Regions from separate parts of the Chryseobacterium sp. 3008163 genome, predicted to be linked through region 2. Evidence: riboswitches for the same ligand, from Rfam matches in the RefSeq annotation. Region 2 holds a riboswitch; each other region holds the start of a gene.

Region 1 (4,892 bases), 2.1 Mb from region 2:
CCGCAATTTCTTTCGTTAAATTTTCGTTGTCGGTATGTTGAGGCGCTGATGCATTGTAAGCACCTTTTATATTTTCGTTTTTCACAGCGTATTCAAAAACGGAAGAAAGATCGTCAATATGAATCCACGGAATGTACTGTCTTCCTGTTCCGATAGGTGACCCGATGCCAAGTTTTACAGGAACAGCCATTTTTTTCAAAGCACCTTCAGATTCAGAAAGAATGATGGCTATTCGCACTTTTACCACTCTTTCGGCAATACCTTTTTCTAAAAACTCGTCCGCAGCTTTCTCCCAAAGAATCACGACTTCACTTAGAAAATCATTTCCTTTTTCGTCTTCTTCTTTAAATATTTTCTCAGAAGTTATCGCTCCGTAAATTCCAACGGCAGATGCTGAAATGAAAGATTTTAGTTGAATATTTTTCTTTTGTAAAGTTTTTAAAATCAGTTGTGCAGAATCTACACGGCTGGAAATAATTTCTTTTTTGCGTTCATCAGTCCATCTTTTTTCTGAAATATTAGCTCCTGCTAAATGGATAATGTGACTGATATTTTCGAAGGCTTTTTCGTCGATAATTCCATTTTTAATATTCCATTCAAAGTCATTTTCTTTCTTTTTAGTTCGTGTCAAAAAACGAACAGTATATTCATTTTCAAGTTTATTAGCTAAAACTTTTGCGACAGATCCGCCGGCTCCGGTAATTAATACGACTTCTTTCATGTATTGATTTTGGGATTCTTTTAATTCTTAACAATTAAAATATAATCATCATCTAAAAGTTTATAGCCTTGGTCGTAAATAAACTTATATTCAGAACCATTTTTGTAAACTTTAATTTGTGTAAAATAGTTAAAATCAAATCCTAAGCCACTCAATTTAGATTTGGCAATTTTAGTTTTACCTTCCAGATTGATATCGCTCAGAATACGGTAATTTCGGCGAAGTTTATTGTTAACATTCCGCATCAGATTACTCGAATCTTTATTTTGTTTGTTGTTATAAGCGTTTCTACAGGCGTCATTGCAGAATTTTTTATCTGATCTTCCAATGATTTTTTCGCCACATTCAAGGCATTTCATAGCAATTAATTTTTCAATGGGTGTTTGTGTTTTTTATGTAAAAGTCTTTTCCATTTCGTACTCGTCGGATAGCTTCTGTTTTTAGTAATATTATTAAAAAATAAAGCGACCAAAAGCAAAATAATACAACCCGACAAAACCGGAGAAAGTACATACCAATATCCTAAATCTGCAATTTTTCCGGGAGAAGTCACCGCAATCAAAGCTGTTGCGCCACCTGGTGGATGAAGCGTCTTGGTATACTGCATTAAAACGATGGAAAATGCCACTGCCAAAGGTGCAGAAAGCCATAAGATATCAGGAACAAACTGATAAACAGTGACACCTACCAAAGCCGAAATAACATGACCGCCGACAAGATTTCTCGGTTGTGCTAATGGACTTTGAATAGCTCCGTAAATCAATACACTTGATGCGCCGAACGAACCAATTAAGAAAACATTTTCCTGTTCCAATAAATACTGTGACTGCAGAAAAGCGATAATTCCGATTCCGAAAAATGCGCCGAGAAATGACCAGAAATGTTCTTTATAATCAACTAGAGTTTCTTTGTAAATTACATATTTTGATACACGGTAGGTTCTTCTGAGCGTCTTCTTCACAGTTTCTGATATTAAAATCTAAAGATACAAAATATCCGTTTACAAACGGCTGTGGAATTTCATCTGCTAAATAAATTCAGCTTTAATTTTTTATTCTCAGAAAAAAGTTTCAATTTTGCGCCATCAATGGGGTGCTGCACGATTGCGGCTGAGATGATACCCGGGAATCTTCCACACCTGATCCGGATAATGCCGGCGTAGGGAATTTGATTTTATCATCTCATCATTTAATTTATATAAGTTAATTTGATGCAGGAAATTTCACTAAAGACAACCTGGCCGGAATGGTTTGGGGTCTTCTTTTCAATTTTTCAGGTTTTATTGGCCCGAAAAAACAATTCAAACAATTATCTTTTCGGTATTGCCGGAATTTCACTTTCGCTGTATGTGATGTTTTTCGCAAAACTCTATGCGGAATTTACCTTAAATCTTTACTATTTAGTCATGAGCATTTATGGCTGGTTGTACTGGAAATTCGGAAAACAACAATCTGAAACAGTGATTTCAGAAACAACCAATCAGGAAAAACTAATCACCGCTGGAATCGTGCTTGGAACTTTCGGTTTGTTCTGGTTTTTTCTTACTCAATACACCGATTCCGACGTTCCGATTTGGGATTCTCTGGTTAGCGCCTTTGCGTGGGCCGGAATGTGGCTGATGGCGAGAAGAAAAATCGAAAACTGGATTTTGCTCAATGTCAGCAATATTATCGCAATTCCGTTGTTGATACACAAAGATTTGTATCTGTATGCGGTTTTGACGGCTTTCTTATTTATCGTAGCGATTTCTGGTTATTTGGAGTGGCGGAAAATTATTAAATCTAAGTCTTTAAAGGTCGCTTGATTTTTAAAGACTCACGCAGATTTTATCATCTGCAAAATCTGCTTGATCAGCGAGAGATTATAAACAAAAATAATAATAAGCCTAAAATATCAGTGATTAAGATATCAATTCAAAACGACCATATAGCCATGATCATGCCTGAAGAAATTAGAAATAAAATGTTGGGAGCTTGTGAAGTTTCTCAGGAAATAATGACCAGTATTCATGAGCAACGTTTGCTTCAGATTTGGGTTCCAAAAAAATATGGCGGATTAGGTTTTCGGTTAAAAGAAGGTCTGTCGGTATTGTTTGAGTGGTCAAAAATCGATGGAAGCTTAGGCTGGATGCTCACTTTATGCTCGGGAGCCAATTTTTTTTCTAGAAATTTAAAACCAAATGTTGCTTCAACACTTTTCGCTAACCCAAAAACCTGTTTCGGAGGAAGCGGAATGATTGGCGGAACAGCTGAGAAACAAAGCAATGGAATATTTTTGATCAACGGACTTTGGCATTTTGCAACAGGAGCTCCACACTTAAGTCATTTTACCTTAAATGCTACATTAACCGAAAACGGAAATCCTTTGCTGGATGAATCGGGTACTGGAATCATCCGTTCGTTCGTTATTTCTAAAGATCAGGCAGAAATTATTCCTAACTGGAAATCGATGGGCATGAAAGCTACCGGAACGTATTCCTTTAAAGTGAATAACGCAAAAGTTTCTAAAGATTACAGTTTTGTTTACGATGAATTTTTTACAGAAGATGTTTTAGATAAAATTCCGTTTAGGATTTTTGCAGATTTGACATTGCTGGTCAATTATCTTGGAATGGCGACGCATTTTTCGGAGGAAGCAATTAAAATTCGGCCAAATCTTGGCTTGAAATTATTTAATAAAATGATCAATGATGAATTGGAAAAAGCATTTCAATTTGCCGATGAAATTGAAATGTTACTGAATAATTTTGAATTAATAAGTTCTGATAAACAAACAGAGATTCATTGCTTTTCTACAGATTTAGTAAAGAAATTATCGCATCAGATTTTAGAAATTTATTTTCAGTTGGGACTTCGGGCGACGCATACAGATTCTGAAATATATCAGATTTTTTGTGATTATTTTACGGCGACGCAGCATGCGAATTTTAGGAAGGAGTTTGGGGAAGAGTGATCTCTTTTGCCTCATAATATTCAAGCCAATTTTTTATTCTTCCAACAAACATTTTAAGATAGTTTTCTGTTAAAAATATATTTGACCAATCGAATCTTTGAGCTTGAACGCCAAGATAAAACACAAAAATAGATGCTCCCGCTTCTGGAATTAATTTCAGTTCTTTTTCAGATAGACTTCTTTCTTTTCTATAACCGTTTAGAAAACTTTCAACTTTTATTTCATATTCGTTCTTATCAGATTCAATGAAAAATAGTTGTTTACAAAAATAACCAACATCTAAAATCAGATGTCCATTTCCACAATTATCAAAGTCAAAAATTGTAATTTCATTTTCCTTATTTACACTCAAGTTATCATACCAAATATCGAGATGAACTATTCCCTTTTGATTTTCTAATAGGTTGCTATCTTCAAAATTTTTAGACATTTTAGAGGTGATTTTTTGAGATATTTCATTTCACTTAAATCGTCAGAAAAAAATAAGTTGAGATGTTCATAAGCTTTGTTTAAAAGAACATCAGAATTGTAGTTTACCCGATCGATTTTTTTGCTAGCAGTTATATTGTGAATTTTAGCCATAATTGAACCAATTACAAAGCAGGTTTCATTTGTCATAAATCGCATTTTTTCACCTTCTGCAAATGTAAAAAGCACTACATATCGTAATCCTTCCGGTGCATTTATTTCTTGAATTAGATTTCCTTTTTTATCAGGAATCGGATATGAAACTGAAAGATTATTGCTTTTAAGTAAATTTAAAAGCTCTAATTCCTGCTGAATTTCAACTTTGGTTCTCCAATTATAACAGTAAACTCTGACAACATATTTTGTATAAGTACCTAACAGAAAATAAGTGTGATTTACTCCGGTTCTGAAAAGTTTACAATCAAAACAATCTTTTAACTGATATTTTTCAGTAATAAATTTACCTAATTCTGTTTGTGATACTGTTGAAGCTATTATTGGGAAAGTTGTCATTTTTGTTAGATTTTCTATAACTGTGGCTAACTCTCAAAGATACAAAATGGAATCGATCATCAAACAACTTAAAAAAACCAAAATTTTCACATATTTAACTTTCCTTTAAATATGCGATTTCTGAACGCTTTTACTGAATTATAATCATTTTCAAACGACTACAAACGAATTTAAATAGTTTTAAACCGAATAAATTTTCAAACCTGATGAATCTTTGCAACAGAGATTTGAGAAAACA
Region 2 (4,892 bases):
GGCAATGATCCCAATCTAATGTATGCTCCTTCGGGTGTAGTTACAGAATATGACGTCAACAAAATACTTTACATTCTCGTACCAGACACCAACGGAAATCATTATCAATTTTCCACTGATGTTACACAGACTTTGTATACCGTTTCATTTACGTATTTCGGAGTGAATTTGGGAGATTATAAACTGACGCAAACTACCAATAACGGTCGTGTTTTTGAATACGTCGGTCCCAATATGGGGGACTATAGAGCGGTAAGAAAATTGCCTTCTCCACAAAAATCTCAGGTATATACTGTAAATTCAGAATACCTTTTAAAAGACGGAAAAATAGGTGCAGACATTTCTCTAAGCAACTATGATCTCAATTTATTTTCTTCAAAAGATTCTGATCAGAACTTAGGATATGCAGCAAGAATTTTTGGTAATAAAACATTTACAAAAAACAGCTGGAAAGGAACTCCAAGCTTTGAATATCAATACATTGACAAACAATTTCACATCCTCGACCGTATTAATGATGTGGAATTCTCCAGAGATTTCAACTTAGCTCAGGAATTCAGCGGAAAAACACAAAACAGATTTATCTTCAACTTCCTGAATAAGTGGAATAATAAATCAGCTTTAAATTATCGTGTCAACTATCTTGACGAACAGGATTCTTACAAAGGAATCAAAAACGAATTAGACTTCAGCTGGATTAAAGGGAAATTCCTGACCAAAGGAAACTTATCTTATCTGGACACGAATGCTACTTTACAGGACACAAAATTCATCCGTGGAGGCGCTGCCACAGAATATACCGGCAAAAAGGAAGCTGGGCTTTAGGCGGAAGCATGGAGCACAACGAAAAGAAATTTAATGAAACTCAGCTGATGGATGTCACTAGTTTCAGCTGGAAAGAATTGTTTGTTCAAAAGAAAATCGGCGATAGTACAAGAACCAAGCTTTTAGCTAAAATGTATATCAGAGATAATGACTCTGTGCGTGACAACAGACTTCAGAATATGAACAGGATCTTAGGATTTATGGCAGAAAGTCAGTTAATTAAAACAGAAAAAACCACTTTAAATGCTTTGATTCATTATAGAAAATTCTTCTATAAAAATGAAGATGTAGACATGAATCAGAATAAAGATTTTGTTGTAGGAAACATTCTATACAATCAGCAATTATTTAAAAACGGAATGCGCCTGCAGGCCTTCTATGAATTAGGAAATGGACAGGAAGCACAACGTGAATTTCAATACATCAAAGTGACAGACGGGCAAGGTGTTTACAAATGGACCGATTACAATGGTGACGGCGTTCAGCAGTTGGATGAATTTGAAATTGCCGAATACTCAGATTTGGCGCAGTATATCAGGATTTACACCAATTCTGTACGGTATATTCCTTCCAACAAAAACAAATTGCAGTTGGCGTTATTTGTGAATCCGGCAATTATATTTGATTCAGAAAATAAGTTTTTAAAGCGTTGGAATTTCAATGTTTCATTAAATTCACAAAACTCTTATTTTAAAAGAGAGAAAGTTTTGGTTTTAAATCCTTTTGAAAAAAGTGATGATCAGATTCTCAAAAACCAGAATATTTTAGCTTCCGTTCAGTTTAATCCAACTGAAATATCTGGCTGGAACGGAAATTACCGTTTCATTGCTAACGATAACCTCATCAATGCCAATTTCAGCAACGAAGAAAGAAATCAGACTTCTCATTTCGTGAATTTGGGATATTGGTTTAATAAAGAATTCAGGGTCGATTGGGAAAACTCTGTTCATGATTTGCAAAACTCTTCTCAACTTTTTGCAACGAGAGATTACCGATTGAATAATTTCGAAACAAAACCAAAAGCAACTTATAAATTTACAGACGCCATACAAGCCGAATTTTCTTCTGCTTACCGAGAAAAGAAAAGAGTGGATGGTGAAGAATTTCTGAAAGCTTTTGACATCACCGGAACGCTTCAGTGGGAACGCAAGAAAACTTCCATCAGAGGAAACTTCTCTTTCATCAACAACAACTTTACCGGAAACAATTTCAGCATCGTAGGAAACCAAATGCTCGACGGTCTTAAACCCGGAAAAAACCAGGTCTGGAGTGTTTTTGTACAGCAGGCAATCAATTCATTTTTGCAATTAAATCTGAATTACGAAGGTAGAAACTCAGGTGACCGTACGATTCACATTGGGAGCATGCAGGTGAAGGCGAGTTTTTAAAGCTAGAAGCAAAATTAGTAATCATTCCTTTTTTTAATTAAACCATTGAGTTTGTCATTTCCAGAAGAATCTCAATATTTTATTTTACTACATTTTAGTTTACGGTTTTGATATTCCATCGGAAGTGTATTAGTTATTAAATCCTAAAATTTCCTATATTTGTTCAGTAATAAATACACGGGGTGCCGCAAGGCTGAGATCATACCCGATGACCTGATTTGGATAATGCCAACGTAGGGATGTCTGCTTAAAATATTTTCATTTTATGCTTTATTCGTTCGCATGCTTATCTGTGGTCTGAACTGAATAAATCAACATAAAATAAAATGGAAGTAACAAAGTATTCCGGAGAACTAATCCCCCAACAAGACAAAAACTGGCAAGGAAGACCTGAATGGTTTTTCAACCGAGAACATACCGACACCTACGAATTATGGTATGAAGGCCGGTACAAACGTGCTGAAATCTGGCAAAAAAAGTAATGGAACAGCTCGTTTCCAAAGATCAGAGAGTTAAAACGTTGTTAGAATTTGGTTGTGGTACTACCCGATTTACCCGTTGGTGGAAGAACATCGGGATTGAAGCCACAGGTGGAGATATTTCACCATTAATGTTATCACAGGCAATCCATCTTTTTGAAGGCGATTTGGTAATGGCCGACTCTCATTTCATGCCTTTCAAAGATCACACGTTTGATTCATTGGCATTCATCACAACTTTTGAATATTATAAAGATCCCGTAAAAGTTATCAGAGAAGCCGCCCGTGTTGCCAAATACGGAATTGCAATGGGGATGATGAACAGAAACTCTCCCAAAGTTGCCCGAAGAAGAGTCCAGCAATTGTTTGGAAAAAACCCTTTCTATGTTACGGCGACTTTCTATACGCCAAAAATGCTGACCGAAATTATCGAAAAAGCTTTAGTTGGAAGAAAATACACCATCGAATGGACTTGTACCGGACTTCCAAAATGGTTTCCCGTACAGCAATGGAATGTGCCAGTTGGTGATTTTTTTGGTTTATACATTCAGCTAAATGATGTGGAATGAGTGAGACTTTAGGAAAAATAAATCATTCCCAATTTGAAGATTTCCTGAAACAGCGATGTGGAAAAAAGCGTGATGAAGTTCGTGTTGGTCCAGAGTTTGGCGTAGATGTTTCAGTTGTGGATCTGCATGGCGGAAAAGCGATGGCTTTGACGAGCGATCCTCTGTCATTGATTCCGTCTCTAGGTTTGGAAGAATCTGCGTGGCTGTCGGTTCATCTGATGGCAAATGACATGGCGACCACAGGTTTCGCACCGATGTTCGGACAGTTTGTTTTAAATCTTCCGACGCATCTTTCTAAAAATGATTTTGAAACCTACTGGAATTACACCCATCAATTCTGTAAAGATATCGGGGTAAGCATTACCGGAGGACATACCGGATTTATTGAAGGGCAAAATTCTACCATAGCAGGCGGCGGAACTTTTATTACGGTCGCTCCGAAAGAAGAAATTTTGGTTTCAAAATATGCAAAACCCGGCGATTCAATTTTAGTGACCAAAACAAGCGCACTTTCATCTGCAGCCATTTTAGCAATGAGTTTTCCTGAGACTGTAAAAAATAAAGTCGGGAAAGAATTTTACTATTCAGCATCGGCTTCCTTTTACGAAACCTCATCATTGAAAGATGCTTTGACTGCCGTACAAAATGAGAATTCAGGAGTGACAGCCATGCATGATGTGACAGAAGGTGGAGTTTTGGGAGCTATTTACGAATTGGCGATTGCGTCAGGAAATGGAGCTGAAATTTTTAACGAAAAACTTCCGATTGGAGAGGTGCAGTCCGCTGTTTGTAATCTGTTCGCTTTGGATCCCAGATATTGTATTGGTGCGGGTTCTATGATTATTACCTGTAAAAAAGAGAAGGCTTCGGAAATTATTTCGAGATTGGAAACTAATCATATTCCATGTACAGAAGTTGGAACGATTACCGAAAAATCTGCGGGAATTAAATTAATTGAAAACGAAAAAGCAAATGATTTAATGTATTTCGAAGAAGACCCTTACTGGAAAGCTTTTTTTAACGCTTATAAAAACGGCTGGAAATAATGAAAAAGCAAACCATAGAATCCGGAATTTATTTAATCATTGATCCTGCGATGGATGAGAAAATTCTTTTTCCCAAATTAAATTTAATTGTAAAAGAGAACATTGCAGTAATTCAGGTTTGGGATCACTTCAAAGAAAATCAGAATATTGAAGAACTGCTTTTGAAAATTTATGCAAAAACTTCTTTACATAGCATTCCTTTAATCATCAATAATCGCTGGGAACTTTTAAAACAAAATCCTTTGGATGGAATTCATTTTGATGAGATTCCTGAAAATTTCAATCAAATAAAAAAAGAAATCAATGGTGATTTTATCGTTGGAATTACCTGCAACAATGAGCTTTCAACGATTGAGTATGCGGAAAAACATCAGTACGATTATATCTCTTTCTGCTCAATGTTTCCGTCAAAAACCGCAAACAGTTGTGAACTGGTGAGTTTTGATACTGTTCAGAAAGCAAAAAGTATTTTCAGCGGAAAAATTTTCTTAGCCGGAGGAATTGATTTAAATAATATCAAAAATTTAGATGAATTAAATTATGACGGAATCGCTGTCGTTTCAGGAATTATGAGTGCAGAAAACC
Region 3 (4,892 bases), 1.1 Mb from region 2:
TCTTGAGTGCGCCTGATTTCCAGGAGATAATAAATCTGTCGAGATATCACCTTCACCAGCAATATAGGTAACTACTTTGATTTCTTCAGGAGCTTCAGGAAGTTTTGTGAAGAATTCAGCCTGTGCATAACTTTCAATAAGTTCTTTTGCAATTTCGTTACCGTTGTGGAATGCTTCTTTTAAACGATCCGTGTCAGCTTCGTAAAGGAAAACCTGAGTTTTTAGAACGTTTGCAGCTTCTTTAGCAATATTAGCATCGTTACCTAAAGCTAAATCCAACAATACTTTGATTGAAGGACCTCCTTTCATGTGAGATAATAACTCGAATGCAAAAGCAGGAGTTATTTCTTCTAATACGGATTCACCTAAAATGATTTCTTTTAAAAACTGAGCTTTCACAACTGCAGCAGGTGTTGTACCCGGTAAACTGTTGTAGATAAAGAATTTCAGAGAATCTGCTCTGTATTCGTTATTAGTATCTTTAATTTGTGCAATGATTGCGCTTAAAAGTTCTGCACCATCAATTGGTTTTGGGTGAAGACCCTGAATTTTTCTTTCTTCAATCTCTTGGATGTAATCCTGATAAATATTCATAAATAGAAGTTCTTTTTAAAAAATTAAAGGTAGATATTGAATAGTTGTCATCTGAAAGTACAGAAGCAAGCTGTATGATCTACACCATTTCTAAAAATGTGAGATAATAATCTGTCCCGATGGATAAATAGTAAAAGGACTTCCTCTGAAAATGTAAGTGGTTTACCTGCAATCTGTCTCGCCGCAAAAACTCTTTTCGGATAAAACGTTTGGTGGCTTTTGATGTGTTGCAATCAAATGTTGTGGCTTAAAAACGTTTTAAAATTATCAAACATTTAAAAATGTTCCCAAAAATACGGAATTTTAATATTTTTTTGGTCTAAATTATTTAGATTCTGTATAAATATGTGTTTTATATTTTCTATTTTTGGCAGATATTTTGAACACAAACAGTCATGAAGAAAATTTTCAATGTTATTTTTATTCTTTTATCGATGAGTTTCGTTGCTCAGTCTAAGGTTTTGAAAAATAATAAGTTAGTTACTAAGAAGAATCCGGTAAAACAGATTGTTAAGAAAAAACCTGAGAGTAATTTGGTTGTTATTAATGAAAATGTTCCGTTGTTAATTCCGCAAAGATTAAATGGTAATTTTGGATATGTCAATCAAAAAGGGAAATTAGTTATCGCTCCTGAATACCACATCGCCATGTTTTTTGCTGAAGATTGCAATCTTTTAAATTCACCCAACCCCAAAGCCAAGAAATTTGGTACAGCTCATTTTGCCACAGTTGAAAAGAACGGTATTTCATACAGAATCAATCAGGCTGGAAAGAGATTATACCAATTTAAAAATGCAGATTTGGGAAAATGTCAGACTGAATTTAAAAAACAACTTTTCCATGCTTATATTTTAAATGGTTCTTATGGAATTATAGAAGATTCGAAGTTCAGTAACCCCTCTGACCGCTCACATTTTAAAATTTATCCCAAATATGAATATTTACATATTTTAGAAGGAGATGATTTGTCAAATCCTATGATTGTGGCTTCTCATAAGGACAAATTTGGCATCATCGATGTCAACAATAATATTATTATTCCATTTGAATATGCTGATATCAAACGAAACTACAGCTGGAAATTGGGGAAAATGTTTGAAGTAACCAAAGACGATAAAACCTATTATTATATTGATTCTAATAACAAAGCCTATTAAATTTGCAACATCATCAAATTTTTGTAATTTTGCGCTGAAATTAAAGGGGTGCTCCAATGGGGGCTGAGATTATACCCAATGAACCTGGAACGGGTAATGCTGTTTAGGGATGTTGTATCATAATATCTTATCGATCCCCTTTTATTCCATTAAATTTTAAAAATTTATAAGAATGAAAGGATTTATTTTTTAGGACTTACCGCAAGTTCTATGGGTTTTGCACAAACTCAGAATACAGATTCTCTGAAAGTCAGAGAAATCGAAGCTGTCAACTTTACCAAAAGGTTGCCGGTTGCCAAGGAAATCATCAATGTACAGAAGGATTTAGACGGCAGAAACCTTGGGCAGGATTTACCGATTCTCTTAAAAAACCAAACCTCAATTATCTCTACTTCTGATGCTGGAAATGGCGTTGGATACACGGGTTTTAGAATTCGTGGGGTTGCAGGAAGAGGAATTAACGTGATGATGAATGGTGTTCCGTTCAACGATTCTGAAAGTCAGGGAACTTTCTTTGTCAACGTTCCGGATTTAACGAGTTCAGCGTCTCAGATTGTAATACAAAGAGGTGTGGGAACTTCCAACAACGGAGTTTCGGCTTTTGGGGCAAGTATCAATGTGATTTCTAAAGAGCCTGAAGAAAAGTTTTATTTTAAAACAGATGACAGCTACGGTTCATTTAATACATACAAATATTCTGCTGAGGTAGGTTCAGGTAAATTCTGGAAAGACCGTCTTTCTGTGATGGGAAGATATACTAATATTCATTCTGACGGATATATCGACAGGGCTTCCTCAGATTTGCATTCATACAATTTCATGGCTTTGTTTGAAGAAGGAAAAACGAAACTTCGTCTGATGGCATTTGGTGGAAAAGAAAAAACCTACCAAGCCTGGAACGGAATCGACAGACAAACTTGGGAAACCAATCCTAGATTTAATTATTCGGGAATGTACACAGATTTGTTTACGGGTGAAGATAAATTCTACGATAATGAAACCGACAACTACAGACAAAATCATTATCAACTTTTATGGGAACAAAGATTCAATGACAAATGGAATTTAGAAACGACTCTTCATTATACCAGAGGAAAAGGATATTACGAAAACTATAAAAGAGTTGACGAAACTGATGCAAAGGGTACTCATTACTCAAATTATAATCTGCCAATACCTATTGTAGGCGGTTCTCCAGTAGAAATCACAGATTTTATCAGAAAAAAATGGTTAGATAATGATTTTTACGGAGTAGTTTCTACTTTATATGGAAAGTTCGAGAAGTTAGATGTAAATGTAGGAGTAGTTGCCAATCAATATTACGGAAGGCATTTCGGAAATGTAACAGGAGTTTACTTTCCACAAATTGATGAACATGAGTATTACAGAAACCGCTCTGTGAAAAACGAAATTGCAGGTTTTGCTAAAGCTTTGATTAAAGTAAATGATTTCGAATTTTTTGGAGATTTACAATTAAGAAATATCGATTACGACACAAAAATTTTAGCTGCAGGAGACGGAGAGGGTGCAGATGTTAAGCGTAATTGGTTGTTCTTTAATCCGAAAGCCGGTGTTAATTACAGAATAGGGAATGGCAAAGTTTTCCTTTCTTATGCTCACGCACAACGCGAGCCCAACCGTGACGACATTTTTGCAAATCCTGATGTAAAATCTGAAAAGTTGCATGATTTTGAAGCAGGTTTAGAAAAACAGTTCGGAATTGTGTCATTGACTGCCAATTTATATTATATGTATTATGTGAATCAGTTGGTTTTAAACGGCGAGTTGAATAATGTCGGTGCTTTTATCAGAACCAATTCCGGTGAAAGTTACAGAAGAGGAGTTGAGTTGGGTGCTTTGGCGAAACTTTCTAAACAATGGGAAATCTCAGGAAATGTAAGTTTAAGCCAAAACAGAAACCTTGATTTTAATATAGAAAACGACGATGTCGTAAGAGAATTGGGCAACACGGAAATTTCTTTTTCACCCAATGTCATTGCGAATTTAGGATTGAGATTTACGCCCAATAAAAACTTCGAGTTTGCTTTGATGAATCAATATGTTGGAAAGCAGTATTTAGACAATACAGAAGATAAAAATCTACAGCTAAAAGATTATTTTCTAACCGATTTTAATGCACAATATCATTTTAAAATAGCTAAAAATGATATCGCTTTAAAGTTATTAGTCAATAATTTATTCGATAAAAAATATGTTAACAACGGAGCTGTTTGGTATGGTGAACCATATTATTATTCTCAGGCAGGAGCCAATTTCATGTTTGGGATCAGCTGGAAAATTCAGTAATAAAATTAAACACCATTTCATGTCATTATATTTTCAGTAAAGTTCAGATTAAATTTTTGAAGACTGCTTCGGCAGTCTTTTTGTTTTAAACTAAATAACAAAAGCTATTCCCACAGATTTCACAGATTTTCACAGATCAAACGGTTGAGGTATGATAAATTTTAAGCTTATTTGAAAAAAATCTGTGTAGATCTGTGTGATCCGTGGGAAGCATTCGATCGTTTATATTGCAAAGAAATCTCTGAAAAAGTCACGGAAAAGTTATAAATTTGCCGTCAAATGAATATTTCAGCTTACATTTTAGACTATTTGAAACAATTTGGAACGGCCACCATTCCGAAGTTTGGTGTATTTTCTCTGGAAAATTCTAAAGCAGTCCTCAACTCAGAAAACGGAAGCATCCTTCCGCCCTCCACCAAAATTGCGTTTCATTCTGATTATCAGGTTTTATCTGATGATTTGGTGCAGTTTATCAGCAGTCAGAAAGCGGTTTCAAAAGAAGCAGCAGAAAACGAATTGCAGATTCAAACTGATTTTTGGAAAAAGAAATTGCAGGCAGAACAGGTTTTGGAGATTCAAGATCTTGGAACTATTTTCATCGAAGACGGACAGCTTCATTTTAAAGGAAACCGTTTAGAATCTGATCATCCCGATTTTTATGGTTTAGAAGAAATCCACTTTTCAGATATTAACAAAGGTGAGACTTTTGAAACGCCTAAAAATATAGAGAAAGATTACAAATTCAATAAATCAATCCTTTGGATTTTCTTGTTCATCGTTCCGGTTTTAGGAATGTTGTATTTAGCATACACCCAGCAGGAATTGATTTTCGGA

The links. A riboswitch is a leader RNA that binds a small molecule or an ion and turns the genes downstream of it on or off. The one in region 2 is predicted to bind thiamine pyrophosphate.
Region 1: it holds a riboswitch for thiamine pyrophosphate, as region 2 does, so the genes downstream of both, pnuC (nicotinamide riboside transporter PnuC) here and EAG08_RS07430 (class I SAM-dependent methyltransferase) in region 2, are expected to answer to the same signal.
Region 3: it holds a riboswitch for thiamine pyrophosphate, as region 2 does, so the genes downstream of both, EAG08_RS12645 (TonB-dependent receptor) here and EAG08_RS07430 (class I SAM-dependent methyltransferase) in region 2, are expected to answer to the same signal.

What each region holds. Positions count from the first base shown of each region.
Region 1 covers NZ_CP033070.1:4,138,573-4,143,464, forward strand. Annotated here, with positions in the region: gene EAG08_RS19155 (TIGR01777 family oxidoreductase) at 1-721, opposite strand, end outside; gene EAG08_RS19160 (hypothetical protein) at 742-1,080, opposite strand; gene EAG08_RS19165 (HPP family protein) at 1,086-1,682, opposite strand; TPP riboswitch at 1,800-1,905, shown strand; gene pnuC (nicotinamide riboside transporter PnuC) at 1,929-2,525, shown strand; gene EAG08_RS19175 (hypothetical protein) at 2,618-3,673, shown strand; gene EAG08_RS22410 (phosphotransferase) at 3,648-4,103, opposite strand; gene EAG08_RS22415 (hypothetical protein) at 4,070-4,654, opposite strand.
Region 2 covers NZ_CP033070.1:1,640,181-1,645,072, forward strand. Annotated here, with positions in the region: partial or broken gene EAG08_RS07425 (hypothetical protein) at 1-2,213, shown strand, start outside; TPP riboswitch at 2,382-2,470, shown strand; gene EAG08_RS07430 (class I SAM-dependent methyltransferase) at 2,695-3,261, shown strand; gene EAG08_RS07435 (AIR synthase family protein) at 3,258-4,307, shown strand; gene EAG08_RS07440 (thiamine phosphate synthase) at 4,307-4,892, shown strand, end outside.
Region 3 covers NZ_CP033070.1:2,773,449-2,778,340, forward strand. Annotated here, with positions in the region: gene EAG08_RS12635 (bifunctional aconitate hydratase 2/2-methylisocitrate dehydratase) at 1-594, opposite strand, end outside; gene EAG08_RS12640 (WG repeat-containing protein) at 990-1,751, shown strand; TPP riboswitch at 1,786-1,879, shown strand; gene EAG08_RS12645 (TonB-dependent receptor) at 1,962-4,058, shown strand; gene EAG08_RS12650 (hypothetical protein) at 4,338-4,892, shown strand, end outside.